Regions from separate parts of the Streptomyces sp. NPDC097640 genome, predicted to be linked through region 3. Evidence: predicted binding sites of a transcription regulator. Region 3 holds the regulator's gene; each other region holds the start of a gene.
What was found. The regulator HrcA, encoded in region 3, represses chaperone genes, less so after heat shock. The targets are predictions, from matches to a motif close to TTNGCACTCNGNNNNNCNGAGTGCNAA.
Positions count from the first base shown of each region.

Region 1 (4,438 bases), on a different contig from region 3:
ACGGCGCAGGTCAGCGGGTCGCGGTCGACGGCCAGCACGAAGATGCCCGCGCGGGCCAGCGCGACCGCGTCGCCGCCGATGCCGCAGCACAGGTCGGCGACGCGGCGCACGCCGAGCTCGGTGAAGCGGGCGGCGCGGTAGGCGGCGACGGACGCCCGGGTGGCCTGTTCGACGCCGTTGGGCGTGAAGTACATGCGGTGGGCGTCGGCGGCGCCGAACTTCGCTGCCGCGCGCTGCCGCAGCCCCGCCTGGGTGAGGGCCGCGGAGACCAGCTCCGCGGGGTGGTCACGGCGCAGCCGGGTCGCCGTGGCGAGCTCCCGCGCCGGGTCGTAGTCGCTCAGCTCGCGGAGCAGCGTCTGCCCTTCGTCGCGGAGCAGTGAGTCGAAGGCGTCAACGTCCACGTCGCCCATTCTCCCCGCTTCAGCGCGCGCGTTCGCGACACCCGGCTGAAGATCGCTTATGTGATGATGATCAAGACTGGCCTTTCAAGGTGTCTCGTGTTGGTCGCGGCCGCGGCGCTGCTCGCGGGCTGTGGGGACGGGCATGGCGCCGGGACGGCTGCGCCGTCTTCGCCGTCGTCCGACTCGTCCATGTCCTCTTCGTCTCCCAAGTCGTCCATGTCGTCGCTCGGGAGCGGGGCCCACGCCCCGGGCTCGCTGCACGACTCGTCCCGGTCGCCGGGGTCGGGGTCGGAGCCGGGGTCCGGCCGGGCGTCGGAGTCCGGTTCGGTCTCCGACCTGCCCTCGCCGCCCCCCGCGGCCCCGGACGGCTACCGCCGCTGGGGGCTCGACGGGCCGCTGGAAACGGCGGCGCCGCCCTCGTCCAAGCCGCCCCTGGTGCCGCCCGGGGCGGGCGCGCCCGCCGGGCCGCCGATCATCGACCATGTGCCGACCCACGACAAGGTCGTCTTCGTGACCATCGACGACGGCGCGGAGAAGGACCCGGCCTTCATCCAACTGGCCCACGACCTGGGGCTGCCGTTCACCGCCTTCCTGACGGACGACGTGGCGTCCGGCGACTACGGCTACTTCGAGCAGCTGCGCCGGCTCGGCAACGGGATCCAGAACCACACCCTCACCCATCCGAGGCTGCCCGATCTGGAGTTCGAGGAGCAGGCCCATGAGATCTGCGGCCAGCAGGATGTGCTCGCTCACCAGTTCGGTACCCGGCCGTATCTCTTCCGCCCGCCGTACGGGGCGGTCGACGACGACACGGTGCGGGCGGCGGCGGCCTGCGGGGTGCGGGCGCTGGTGATGTGGTCGGCCGAGATGAAGGCCGACGGGCTGGAGTACGCGTCGGGCGGCCGGCTGCACTCCGGCGACATCGTGCTGGCCCACTTCCGCGGCCCCGCCCAGCAGGACGGGCGGACCATGACCGATGTGATGACCGAGCTGCTCCGGGAGATCCAGGCCGAGGGCTTCGCCGTGGCCCGGCTGGAGGACTACCTCTGAATCCCTCCGGGGACTGACTCCCTCCGGGGACTGCCTCTGAGGACCGCCTCCGGGGACCGGCCGAGTGGCGTCCCGCCGACTCCGGCGGGGCGCCGCGGCACCCCGTCACTTGGCACTCTGGTTGACTGAGTGCTAACCGCGTCATAATGTCGTGGCTGGCACTCAGCACCGAGGAGTGCCAAACACAGCGACGGGCAGGTCCGGCACCCGCGACGACGGATCCACCTGGTCGCCACCTCAGACAGTTAACCCCGTGAGATCTCCGAAGGGGGAGGTCGGATCGTGACGACCGCCAGCTCCAAGGTTGCCATCAAGCCGCTCGAGGACCGCATTGTGGTCCAGCCGCTCGACGCCGAGCAGACCACGGCCTCTGGCCTGGTTATCCCGGACACTGCCAAGGAGAAGCCCCAGGAGGGCGTCGTCCTGGCCGTGGGCCCGGGCCGCTTCGAGGACGGCAACCGTCTCCCGCTCGACGTCTCCGTAGGCGACGTCGTGCTCTACAGCAAGTACGGCGGTACCGAGGTGAAGTACAACGGCGAGGAGTACCTCGTCCTCTCGGCTCGCGACGTTCTCGCGATCATCGAGAAGTAAGTCACCGAAGTTTTGCCTGTGAGCCGCGCCCCGGTGCCCCTGTCCATACCGGGGCCGGGGCGCGGTTCGTTCGAGAGGACATACGCAACCCATGGCGAAGATCCTGAAGTTTGACGAGGACGCCCGTCGCGCCCTCGAGCGTGGCGTCAACAAGCTCGCCGACACCGTCAAGGTGACGATCGGCCCCAAGGGCCGCAACGTCGTCATCGACAAGAAGTTCGGCGCCCCGACCATCACCAACGACGGTGTCACCATCGCCCGCGAGGTCGAGGTCGAGGACCCGTACGAGAACCTGGGCGCCCAGCTCGTCAAGGAGGTGGCGACCAAGACCAACGACATCGCGGGTGACGGCACCACCACCGCCACCGTGCTGGCCCAGGCCCTGGTCCGCGAGGGCCTGCGGAACGTGGCCGCCGGTGCCTCCCCGGCCGCCCTGAAGAAGGGCATCGACGCGGCCGTCAAGGCCGTGTCCGACGAGCTGCTGGCCACCGCCCGCCCGATCGACTCCAAGTCCGACATCGCCGCCGTGGCCGCGCTGTCCGCCCAGGACAAGCAGGTCGGCGAGCTCATCGCCGAGGCGATGGACAAGGTCGGCAAGGACGGTGTGATCACCGTCGAGGAGTCCAACACCTTCGGCCTGGAGCTCGACTTCACCGAGGGCATGGCCTTCGACAAGGGCTACCTGTCGCCGTACATGGTCACCGACCAGGAGCGTATGGAGGCCGTCCTCGACGACCCGTACATCCTGATCCACCAGGGCAAGATCTCCTCGATCCAGGACCTGCTGCCGCTGCTGGAGAAGATCATCCAGGGTGGCAACAAGCCGCTGCTGATCATCGCCGAGGACGTGGAGGGCGAGGCCCTGTCCACCCTCGTCGTCAACAAGATCCGCGGCACCTTCAACGCCGTCGCGGTGAAGGCCCCCGGCTTCGGCGACCGCCGCAAGGCGATGCTCGGCGACATGGCCGCCCTCACCGGCGGCACCGTCGTCGCCGAGGAGGTCGGCCTCAAGCTCGACCAGGTCGGCCTGGACGTGCTGGGCACCGCCCGCCGGGTGACCGTCACCAAGGACGACACCACCATCGTCGACGGTGGCGGCAAGTCCGAGGACGTCACCGGCCGGATCAACCAGATCAAGGCCGAGATCGAGGCCACGGACTCCGACTGGGACCGCGAGAAGCTCCAGGAGCGCCTCGCCAAGCTGGCCGGCGGCGTGTGCGTGATCCGCGTCGGCGCCGCCACCGAGGTGGAGCTCAAGGAGAAGAAGCACCGTCTGGAGGACGCCATCTCCGCGACCCGCGCCGCGGTCGAGGAGGGCATCGTCTCCGGTGGTGGCTCCGCGCTCGTCCACGCCGTGAAGGTGCTGGAGGACAACCTCGGCAAGGAGGGCGACGAGGCCACCGGTGTCGCGGTCGTCCGCCGCGCCGCGGTCGAGCCGCTGCGCTGGATCGCCGAGAACGCGGGCCTTGAGGGCTACGTCATCACCTCCAAGGTGGCCGAGCTCGAGAAGGGCCACGGCTTCAACGCCGCGACCGACGAGTACGGCGACCTGGTGAAGGCCGGCGTCATCGACCCGGTCAAGGTCACCCGCTCCGCCCTGGAGAACGCGGCGTCCATCGCCTCCCTGCTGCTCACCACCGAGACGCTGGTGGTCGAGAAGCCGGCCGAGGAGGAGCCCGAGGCCGCGGGCCACGGCCACGGTCACGCGCACTGACGCGCCACCGCGCGATCCCGCCGGGCGCGGTCACCCCTCGTGGGGGTGACCGCGCCCGAGGCGTTTCCGGGGCCGCGGGGCTCTGGGGGCTGCGTGGGCCCGCGAGGCCCTGGGGCTGCGGGGGTGTCAGCGCTTGGGAGGCCGTCCGACGTTCGAGGAGACGACCGAGAGCGCGGCCCGCGGCGCCAGCTTCGCCAGCCCCGTCATCGCCTTGTACCGCGGATCGGGGATCGACAGCGCCTTGCCCCGCGCGAAGTCCTTGAGCGCCTCCGTCACCACCTTGTCGGCGTCCAGCCACATCCAGCTCGGCACGCTGTCCGGCTTGATCCCCGCCCGCGCGTGGAACTCGGTCCGTACGAACCCCGGGCACAGCGCCATCAGCCGCACCCCGGAACTCGCCAGGTCCCGCGCCGCGCCCTGGGTGAACTGCACGACCCACGCCTTGCTGGCCCCGTACGTGCCGCGCGGGAAGAACGCCGCGATCGAGGCGACGTTGATCACTCCGCCGCGCCCCCGGGTCCGCATCGTCTCGGCGGCCGCGGTGGTGAGCCGCAGCACGGCCTCGCAGTGGACCTTCAGCATCCGCAGCTCGTCGTCCAGGGGCGCCTCGAGATAGCGGCCCTTGTTGCCGAAGCCGGCGTTGTTGACGAGCAGATCGATCGGGTGCTTGCGGTTGCCGAGG
Region 1 is NZ_JBEOSB010000032.1:69,438-73,875, reverse strand. Features, by position in the region: gene ABTY62_RS38135 (class I SAM-dependent methyltransferase) at 1-410, opposite strand, end outside; gene ABTY62_RS38130 (polysaccharide deacetylase family protein) at 618-1,451, shown strand; gene groES (co-chaperone GroES) at 1,734-2,042, shown strand; gene groL (chaperonin GroEL) at 2,134-3,756, shown strand; gene ABTY62_RS38115 (SDR family NAD(P)-dependent oxidoreductase) at 3,883-4,438, opposite strand, start outside.
Region 1: a site for HrcA is predicted at 1,561-1,587, ahead of groES (co-chaperone GroES). Genes of this name have one in related genera too.

Region 2 (4,438 bases), on a different contig from region 3:
GGGTAAAGCCGACACGGGTGGACCCTCGTGGGTAAAACCCTCACGGGTAAAGCCCGCGCGGGTAGAACCCCTCCGCCGCTAAGGCAGTTCGATCCCCAGGTCCCAGCCGTCGTGCCCATGCCCGCACAGACAGTCCCGCGCATCGGTGGCCGGCAGCGCGCCCACCGCGTCGAAGAGCACGTCGCGCAGCCGCTCCAAGTTCTCCCCGAACACCCGCAGCACCTCGCCGTGCGAGACGCCCTCGCCCGTCTCCGCCCCCGCGTCCAGGTCCGTGACCAGGGTCAACGACGTGTAGCAGAGCTCCAGTTCACGGGCCAGCACGGCCTCCGGATGCCCCGTCATGCCGACCACCGACCATCCCTGCGCCGCGTGCCACCGCGACTCGGCCCGGGTGGAGAAGCGCGGCCCCTCGATCACGCACAGCGTGCCGCCGTCCACCGGCTCCCAGCCGCGCCCGCGCGCCGCCGCCACCGCGGCCTGCCGTCCGGCCGGGCAGTACGGATCGGCGAAGGTGGTGTGCACCACGTTCGGCACCCGCCCGTCCGGCAGCGGCTCGCCGTCGAAATAGGTCTGGACACGGCCCTTCGTACGGTCCACGAGCTGGTCCGGTACCAGCAGCGTGCCCGGTCCGTACTCCGGCCGCAGCCCGCCCACCGCGCACGGGCCGAGGACCTGGCGCACGCCGACCGAGCGCAGCGCCCACAGGTTGGCGCGGTAGTTGATCCGGTGCGGGGGCAGGTGGTGCTTACGGCCGTGGCGCGGGAGGAATGCGACCCGCCGCCCCGCGACCTCGCCGAGGAAGAGTGAGTCGCTCGGCGCGCCATAGGGGGTCTCGACAGTGATCTCGGTCACATCGTCGAGGAAGGAGTAGAACCCCGACCCGCCGATGACCCCTATCTCCGCATGCGTGCTGCTGGTGTCCGCCATGCGGTCACCCTAGCCAGCGCCGCCCGCGCATACGAACATCCCGCCGACTCGCCCCTGGGGGCGGGTGGCGGGATGTCGTATGTGATTGAGACGGCTGCGGGTCAGGCGGCCGACGAGCTGCCGGCCGACGCGGCCGACGACGAAGAGCCCGAGGAGGACGTCGAGGAGGTCGACGACGAAGACGTGTCCGAGGACGAGGACGAGGACGAGGACGACGACGAAGCCGACGAGGAACCCTCGCTCTTCGCGGACGCCGACTTGGCTGTGCCGCTCGTGCTGCTGGACGAGGAGCCGCGGCTGTCGTTCCGGTAGAAGCCGGAGCCCTTGAAGACGATACCGACCGCCGAGAACACCTTCTTCAGGCGTCCGTTGCAGTTGGGGCACTCGGTGAGCGCGTCGTCGGTGAACTTCTGCACCGCCTCGAGGCCCTCGCCGCACTCGGTGCACTGGTACTGATAGGTCGGCACTTACTCCTCCTGGCACTCTCACTCAGTGAGTGCTAACGACGCTCCATAGTGCAGTATTCCCGCTCGCCAGTCCACTGCGGCGGGCAATACGGTGACCCATTCCACGTGGCCGCGGGTCCCCGGCCGCCCCGGGCCGGACCCCGCGTGCCGGACCCCGCGTGATCGCGAACCGGCCCCCGCCCGTACCGCCGCCGGGTCACTGGCCGGTCGTGCCCAGCCAGCCCGCCAGCTTGCCGCCCTGGCCCACCGCCCGCAGCCGCTCCTCCGCCGCGTCCCGCACCGGGTCCGTGGCCACGACCAGCAGCTCGTCGCCGCGCCGCAGCACGGTCGACGGCTGCGGTACGAAGCTCTTCTCGTCCCGTACGACCAAGGTGACCGCGGCCCCCGTCGGCAGCCGCAGCTCGCCGACCTCCACGCCGTGCATCTTGGAGTGCTCGGGGATCGAAACCGACAGCAGATGGCCGCGCAGCCGCTCCAGCGGCGCCGACTCGATACCGAGGTCCGCCGCCGCCTCCTCCTCGCCCAGGCGCAGCCGGCGCGCCAGCCAGGGCAGCGTCGGGCCCTGCACCAGGGTGTAGACGATCACCAGCACGAAGACGATGTTGAAGACGCGGCGGCTGTCGGGCACGTTCGAGACCATCGGGATGGTGGCGAGCACGATCGGCACCGCGCCGCGCAGCCCCGCCCACGACAGCAGCGCCTTCTCCCGCCAGGGCACCCGGAAGGGCAGCGAGCTCACCAGTACCGAGACCGGCCGGGCCACGGCCGTCAGCACCAGCCCGACTCCGATGGCCGGCCAGACGTCGTCGCCCAGCTCATGCGGGGTGACCAGCAGGCCGAGCAGCACGAACATCCCGATCTGTGCGATCCAGCCGAGCCCCTCGGCGAAGCCGCGCGTCGCCGGCCAGTGCGGCAGCTTCGCGTTCCCCATGATCAACGAGGCCAGATAGACGGCGAGGAAGCCGGAGCCGTGGGCCAGCGCCCCGCCCGCGTACGCGATCACGGCGATCGCCATCACCGCGATCGGGTACAGACCCGAGGCGGGCAGTGCCACATGCCGCAGCCCGAACGCCCCCAGCCAGCCGATCGCCAGCCCCACCACCGCGCCGATGGCCAGCTCCAGAGTGATCTCGCCGAGCAGCACGTACCACGGGCTCACCCCGCCCTGGGCGGAGAAGGCGACCACCAGGATCACCACCGGGGCGTCGTTGAAGCCGGACTCCGCCTCCAGGGCGCCCGTGAGCCTCCTGGGCAGCGGCACCTTGCGCAGCACCGAGAAGACCGCCGCGGCGTCCGTGGACGACACCACCGCCCCGATGATCAGCGCCTGCCGCCAGTCGAGCCCGACCAGATAGTGCGCGGCCGTCGCCGTGACCCCGACGCTCACCGCGACGCCGACCGTGGACAGCACCGCGGCGAGCGGCAGGGCGGGTTTGATTTCCCGCCACTTCGTGCCGAGGCCGCCCTCGGCCAGGATGATCACAAGGGCGGCATAGCCGAGTACCTGCGTGAGCTCGGCATCTTCGAAGACGACGCCGATCCCGTCCTGCCCGATCGCGACGCCGAGGCCGAGGTAGATGAGCAGGGTCGGCAGCCCGCTGCGGCTCGAGACCCTGACGGCCGCCACTGCTACGAGCAGGACGAGTGAGCAGATCAGCAGGAGTTCGTTGAGGTGGTGGACAGTCAGCGGCCGAACCTTTCTCACGGGAGCGGCCGGAAGGCTCCCCGACCGACCGGAACTTCATTGCCTTACCTAACATTTTACGGGTTCTTGACGCGGGTGGCTCACATCGATTTTTCAGGGGCGATGGCCGGGGGACGGCCCCAGCCATGACTCCGCGTAGGGGAGGCGACAGCGCTGCGCCTATGGTTGCTCCAGCACTCCAGGATCACCCTGCCCCTCGAAGGACAGCGATGCCCGCCAACAAAAACGGCCCTTCTGGCAAAAAGAAGGGCCGACGTGCCCGCCTGATCGTGATCGCAGTCGTGCTGCTGCTCGTGGGGGGCGTCGGGTACGGCTCGTACTGGAGCATCAGTACGGTCCGTGCCTCTTTCCCGGAGACGACGGGGTCGCTCCAGCTCAAGGGCCTGTCCGGGCCCGTCCAGGTCAAGCGTGACGGCTATGGCATACCGCAGCTCTACGCGAACACCCCCGAGGATCTCTTCCGCGCCCAGGGGTACGTCCAGGCCCAGGACCGCTTCTGGGAGATGGATGTGCGCCGCCACATGACGGCGGGCAGGCTCTCCGAGATGTTCGGCTCCGGACAGGTGGAGACCGACGCGTTCCTGCGCACCCTGGGCTGGCACCGGGTCGCGAAGCAGGAGTACGACACCAAGCTGTCGCCGGCGACCAAGAAGTACTTGCGGGCCTATGCCGACGGCGTCAACGCCTACCTCGCGGATCACAAGGGCAAGGAGTTGTCCGTCGAGTACGCGGCCTTGGAGTTCGAGCACGACTACACGCCCGAGAAGTGGACCCCGGTCGACTCGGTGGCCTGGCTCAAGGCCATGGCGTGGGACCTGCGCGGCAATATGCAGGACGAGGTCGACCGGGCGCTGGCCTCCAGCCGGCTGAAGCCCGAGGAGATCGAGGAGCTGTACCCGTCCTACCCGTACGGCCGCAACAAGCCGATCGTGGACAGCGGCGCGGTGAACGACATCACCAAGGCGTTCGACCCCAAGGCGACCGCCACGGACACGTCCGCCGACTCCACCGCGAACGGCGCTGCGGGCGCCACCGGGGGCTTCCAGACCCAGCTCTCCTCGCTCTCCAAGACCCTGGACGACATCCCGGCGCTGCTCGGCCCGAACGGCACCGGCATCGGCTCCAATTCCTGGGTGGTCGCCGGGCGGTACACCACCACCGGCAAGCCGCTGCTCGCCAACGACCCGCACCTGGCCCCGCAGCTGCCGTCCGTCTGGTACCAGATGGGCCTGCACTGCAACCAGGTCAGCAGCGCGTGCCCGTACGACGTGGCGGGCTACACCTTCTCCGGCATGCCGGGCGTGGTCATAGGTCACAACCAGGACATCGCCTGGGGCAT
Region 2 is NZ_JBEOSB010000003.1:326,828-331,265, reverse strand. Features, by position in the region: gene ABTY62_RS05920 (S-methyl-5'-thioadenosine phosphorylase) at 79-927, opposite strand; gene ABTY62_RS05915 (FmdB family zinc ribbon protein) at 1,029-1,394, opposite strand; gene ABTY62_RS05910 (potassium/proton antiporter) at 1,591-3,099, opposite strand; gene ABTY62_RS05905 (penicillin acylase family protein) at 3,309-4,438, shown strand, end outside.
Region 2: a site for HrcA is predicted at 1,404-1,430, ahead of ABTY62_RS05915 (FmdB family zinc ribbon protein). Genes of this name have one in related genera too.

Region 3 (4,438 bases):
CCGGCAGCATGTGCTGCGGGTGCTGGACCGCACCCACACCCCGGGCCGCCCGGAGGCCTGCGTGGCCGAGGCGCGGGCGGCCGGGTTCGACCATGTGAACCTGGACCTGATCTACGGCACGCCGGGGGAGAGCGACGAGGACTGGCGCGCCTCCCTGGAGGCCGCGCTGGGCGCCGGGCCCGACCATGTGTCGGCGTACGCGCTGATCGTCGAGGAGGGCACCCAGCTCGCCCGGCGGATCCGGCGCGGCGAGGTCCCGATGACCGACGACGATGTGCACGCGGACCGCTACCTGATCGCGGAGGAGACGCTGTCGGCGGCCGGATTCCGCTGGTACGAGGTTTCGAACTGGGCCACGTCAGAGGCCGGCCGGTGCCGCCACAACGAGCTGTACTGGCGCGGCGCGGACTGGTGGGGCGCGGGCCCCGGTGCGCACAGCCATGTGGGCGGCGTGCGGTGGTGGAACGTGAAGCACCCCGGTGCGTACGCGCAGGCACTGAGCGAGGGCAGGTCCCCCGGGGCGGGCCGCGAGGTGCTGACCGACGAGGAGCGCCGGGTGGAGCGGATCCTGCTGGAGCTGCGGCTCGCGGAGGGCTGCCCGCTGGACCTGCTGGCCCCGGCGGGCGCCGCCGCGGCGGCGAAGGCCATGGCCGACGGTCTGCTGGCGCCGGAGCCGTACGGAGCGGGCCGGGCGGTGCTCACCCTGCGCGGGCGGCTACTGGCCGACGCGGTGGTGCGCGATCTCGTCGACTGACCGATCGATCAACCCACCCGGTGCCGCGGCCTACGGCCCGGCCGGACCGCCCACGGTCACATGGTCGATCAGCTCCTCCACCCGCCCCAGCAGCGCCGGCTCCAGATCCCTGTAGGAGCGGACCGAGGACAGGATCCGCTGCCACGCGGCCCCCGTGTTCCCGGGCCAGCCCAGCGCCCGGCAGACGCCCGTCTTCCAGTCCTGGCCGCGCGGCACCGTCGGCCAGGCGGGGATGCCCACCGAGGAGGGCTTCACGGCCTCCCACACGTCGATGTACGGGTGCCCGACGACCAGGACGTGCTCGCCGGTGACCTCGGCCGCGATACGGGACTCCTTCGTGCCCGGGACCAGATGGTCGACCAGCACACCCAGGCGGGCGTCGGGGCCGGGGGAGAACTCGCGGACGATGGCGGGCAGATCGTCGATCCCCTCCAGATACTCCACGACCACGCCCTCGATGCGCAGATCGTCCCCCCACACCCGCTCGACCAGTTCCGCGTCGTGGCGCCCCTCGACGTAGATGCGCCCCGCGCGGGCGACCCGCGCACGGGCCTGGGGGAGCGCGATGGAGCCGGAGGCCGTGCGGCGCGGGGCCGCGGGGGCGGCGGCGCGCGGGCGCACCAGGGTGACGACACGGCCCTCCAGGAGGAAGCCGCGCGGCTCCATGGGGAAGACCCGATGTTTGCCGAAGCGGTCCTCCAGAGTCACCGTGGCGCCCTCCGCGGTCTTCTCGCAGCGGATCACGGCACCGCAGAACCCGGTGGTGACCTCCTCGACGACCAGGTCGGGGTCGGCGGGCACCTCGGGCGCGGGCGCCTGGCGCTTCCAGGGCGGGGTCAGGTCCGGGTCGTACTGTCGCACCCGAGTGACCCTAGCGCCGCGGCGCCGCCGTCAGGAGGACACGCCGAAACGAGCCGCGAGTTCCGCGCGCTGCGCCCGGACGAAACGGGCATCCACGGCGGCGCCGTGCCCCGGGACGTACACCGCGTCCTCGCCGCCGAGGGCGAGCAGCCGGTCCAGGGCGGCGGGCCACTGGCCGGGGATCGCGTCGGCACCCGCCTGGGGCGCCCCCGACTCCTCGACCAGATCCCCGCAGAAGACCACCTCGGGCTCGCCCGGGGCCTGCCCGGCGGCGAGCACGGCCAGGTCGTGGGCCGTGTGGCCGGGGCCCACGTTCGCCAGCAGGACGGTCCGGCCGCCCAGGTCAAGGGTGAGCTCGCCGCACACCGCGTGGTGCGGCCGCACCAGGTGGTCGGCGGCCTCCCCGGCGGCATCGGGGTTCGCGCCGTGGCGCACCGCGTCGTCACGCAGCACGTCCCCCTCGCGGCGCAGCAGTTCGTCGAGCCCGGCGGCCCCGTACACCTGGCAGCCCGCGAAGGCGGCGGTGCCGAGGACATGGTCGAAGTGGGGGTGGGTGAGGGCGATATGGGTGGGGCGGCGGCCGAAGAGGCGGGTGATCTCCCGGCGTACCCAGGCGCCCTCGGCGAGGTCGGCGCCGGTGTCGACGACCAGGACGCCGGTCCGCCCGGCGATCGCGCCGACCGTCGCGTCCCAGCCGGGCAGGCGGCACCGGGCCACGGACGGCGTGAGATGTTCCCAGCGCGCCTCTTCCCAACGGGTGTCCATACGGAGACGCTAGCTCCAGCGGTGGCAAAGCGTCGGCTCTTGCCCCCGCCACGGCACCCCGCCGTACACTGGCTGAGGGGTTCTGGCACTCGTGACCATTGAGTGCCAGGGGGAACACCTGATGAGACGGCTGGACTGGAGGTGCGCGGTGCTCAGCGAACGCAGACTCGAGGTACTGCGTGCGATCGTCCAGGACTATGTGGGGACGGAGGAGCCGGTCGGCTCCAAAGCCCTCACGGAGCGGCACCGGCTGGGCGTCTCCCCGGCTACGGTGCGCAACGACATGGCGGCTCTGGAGGACGAGGGCTACATCGCCCAGCCGCATACGAGCGCCGGGCGCATTCCCACGGACAAGGGCTATCGGCTGTTCGTCGACAAGCTGGCCGGGGTGAAGCCCCTGTCCACGCCGGAGCGGCGGGCCATCCAGAACTTCCTGGACGGTGCCGTGGACCTCGACGACGTGGTGGGGCGCACGGTCCGGCTGCTCGCGCAGCTGACCCGGCAGGTCGCGGTGGTGCAGTACCCGTCGCTGACCCGCTCGACGGTCCGCCATGTCGAGCTGCTGTCGATGAGCCCGGCGCGGGTGATGCTGGTTCTGATCACCGACACCGGGCGGGTCGAGCAGCGGATGGTGGACTGCCCGGCGCCCGTGAGCGAGGAGTCGCTCGCGGACCTGCGGGCCCGGCTGAACAGCAGGGTCGTGGGCCGGCGGTTCTCGGATGTGCCGCGGCTGGTGCAGGACCTGCCCGAGTCCTTCGAACAGGAGGACCGGGGGACCGTCTCGACGGTCCTGGCCACGCTGCTGGAGACGCTGGTCGAAGAGACCGAGGAGCGGCTGATGATCGGCGGCACCGCCAATCTCACCCGCTTCGGCCATGATTTCCCCCTGACGATCCGGCCCGTGCTGGAAGCGCTGGAGGAGCAGGTCGTCCTGCTCAAGCTGCTCGGCGAGGCGAAGGACTCGGGTATGACCGTACGGATCGGGCATGAGAATGCTCACGAGGGCCTGAATTCCACTTCGGTCGTGGCGGTCGGCTACGGTTCGGGCGACGAGGCGGTCGCCAAACTCGGCGTGGTCGGACCGACCCGCATGGACTACCCCGGAACGATGGGAGCGGTACGCGCAGTGGCACGTTACGTCGGACAGATCCTGGCGGAGTCGTAAGTGGCGACGGACTACTACGCAGTCCTGGGCGTGCGGCGTGATGCCTCGCAGGACGAGATCAAGAAGGCATTCCGCCGGCTCGCTCGCGAGCTGCACCCGGACGTGAATCCGGATCCCAAGACCCAAGAGCGGTTCAAGGAGATCAACGCCGCCTACGAGGTCTTGTCCGATCCCCAGAAGAAGCAGGTCTACGACCTGGGCGGCGACCCGCTTTCCGCCTCGGGCGGCGCCGGGGGCGGCGCGGGCGGCTTCGGCGCGGGCTTCGGAAACTTCTCCGACATCATGGACGCGTTCTTCGGCACCGCCTCGCAGCGCGGCCCGCGGTCCAGGACCCGGCGCGGCCAGGACGCCATGATCCGCCTCGATGTGGAGCTGAACGAGGCGGCCTTCGGGACCACCAAGGACATCCAGGTCGACACCGCGGTCGTCTGTACGACGTGCAGCGGCGAGGGCGCGGCGCCCGGCACCACGGCGCAGACCTGTGACATGTGCCGCGGCCGCGGCGAGGTGTCCCAGGTGACGCGGTCCTTCCTCGGCCAGGTCATGACCTCCCGGCCGTGCCCGCAGTGCCAGGGCTTCGGCACCGTGGTGCCGACCCCGTGCCCGGAGTGCGCGGGCGACGGGCGGATCCGCTCGCGGCGGACGCTGACGGTGAAGATCCCGGCCGGTGTGGACAACGGCACCCGGATCCAGCTCGCCGGCGAGGGCGAGGTCGGCCCGGGCGGCGGCCCGGCGGGCGATCTGTATGTGGAGATCCACGAGCTGCCGCACCCGGTCTTCCAGCGCCGCGGCGACGATCTGCACTGCACGGTGACCATCCCCATGACGGCGGCTTCCCTGGGCACCAAGGTGCCCCTGGAGACGCTCGACGGCCTGGAGGAGGTCGACATCCG
Region 3 is NZ_JBEOSB010000004.1:293,338-297,775, forward strand. Features, by position in the region: gene hemW (radical SAM family heme chaperone HemW) at 1-754, shown strand, start outside; gene ABTY62_RS07770 (DUF3097 domain-containing protein) at 785-1,615, opposite strand; gene ABTY62_RS07775 (MBL fold metallo-hydrolase) at 1,646-2,380, opposite strand; gene hrcA (heat-inducible transcriptional repressor HrcA) at 2,529-3,545, shown strand; gene dnaJ (molecular chaperone DnaJ) at 3,546-4,438, shown strand, end outside.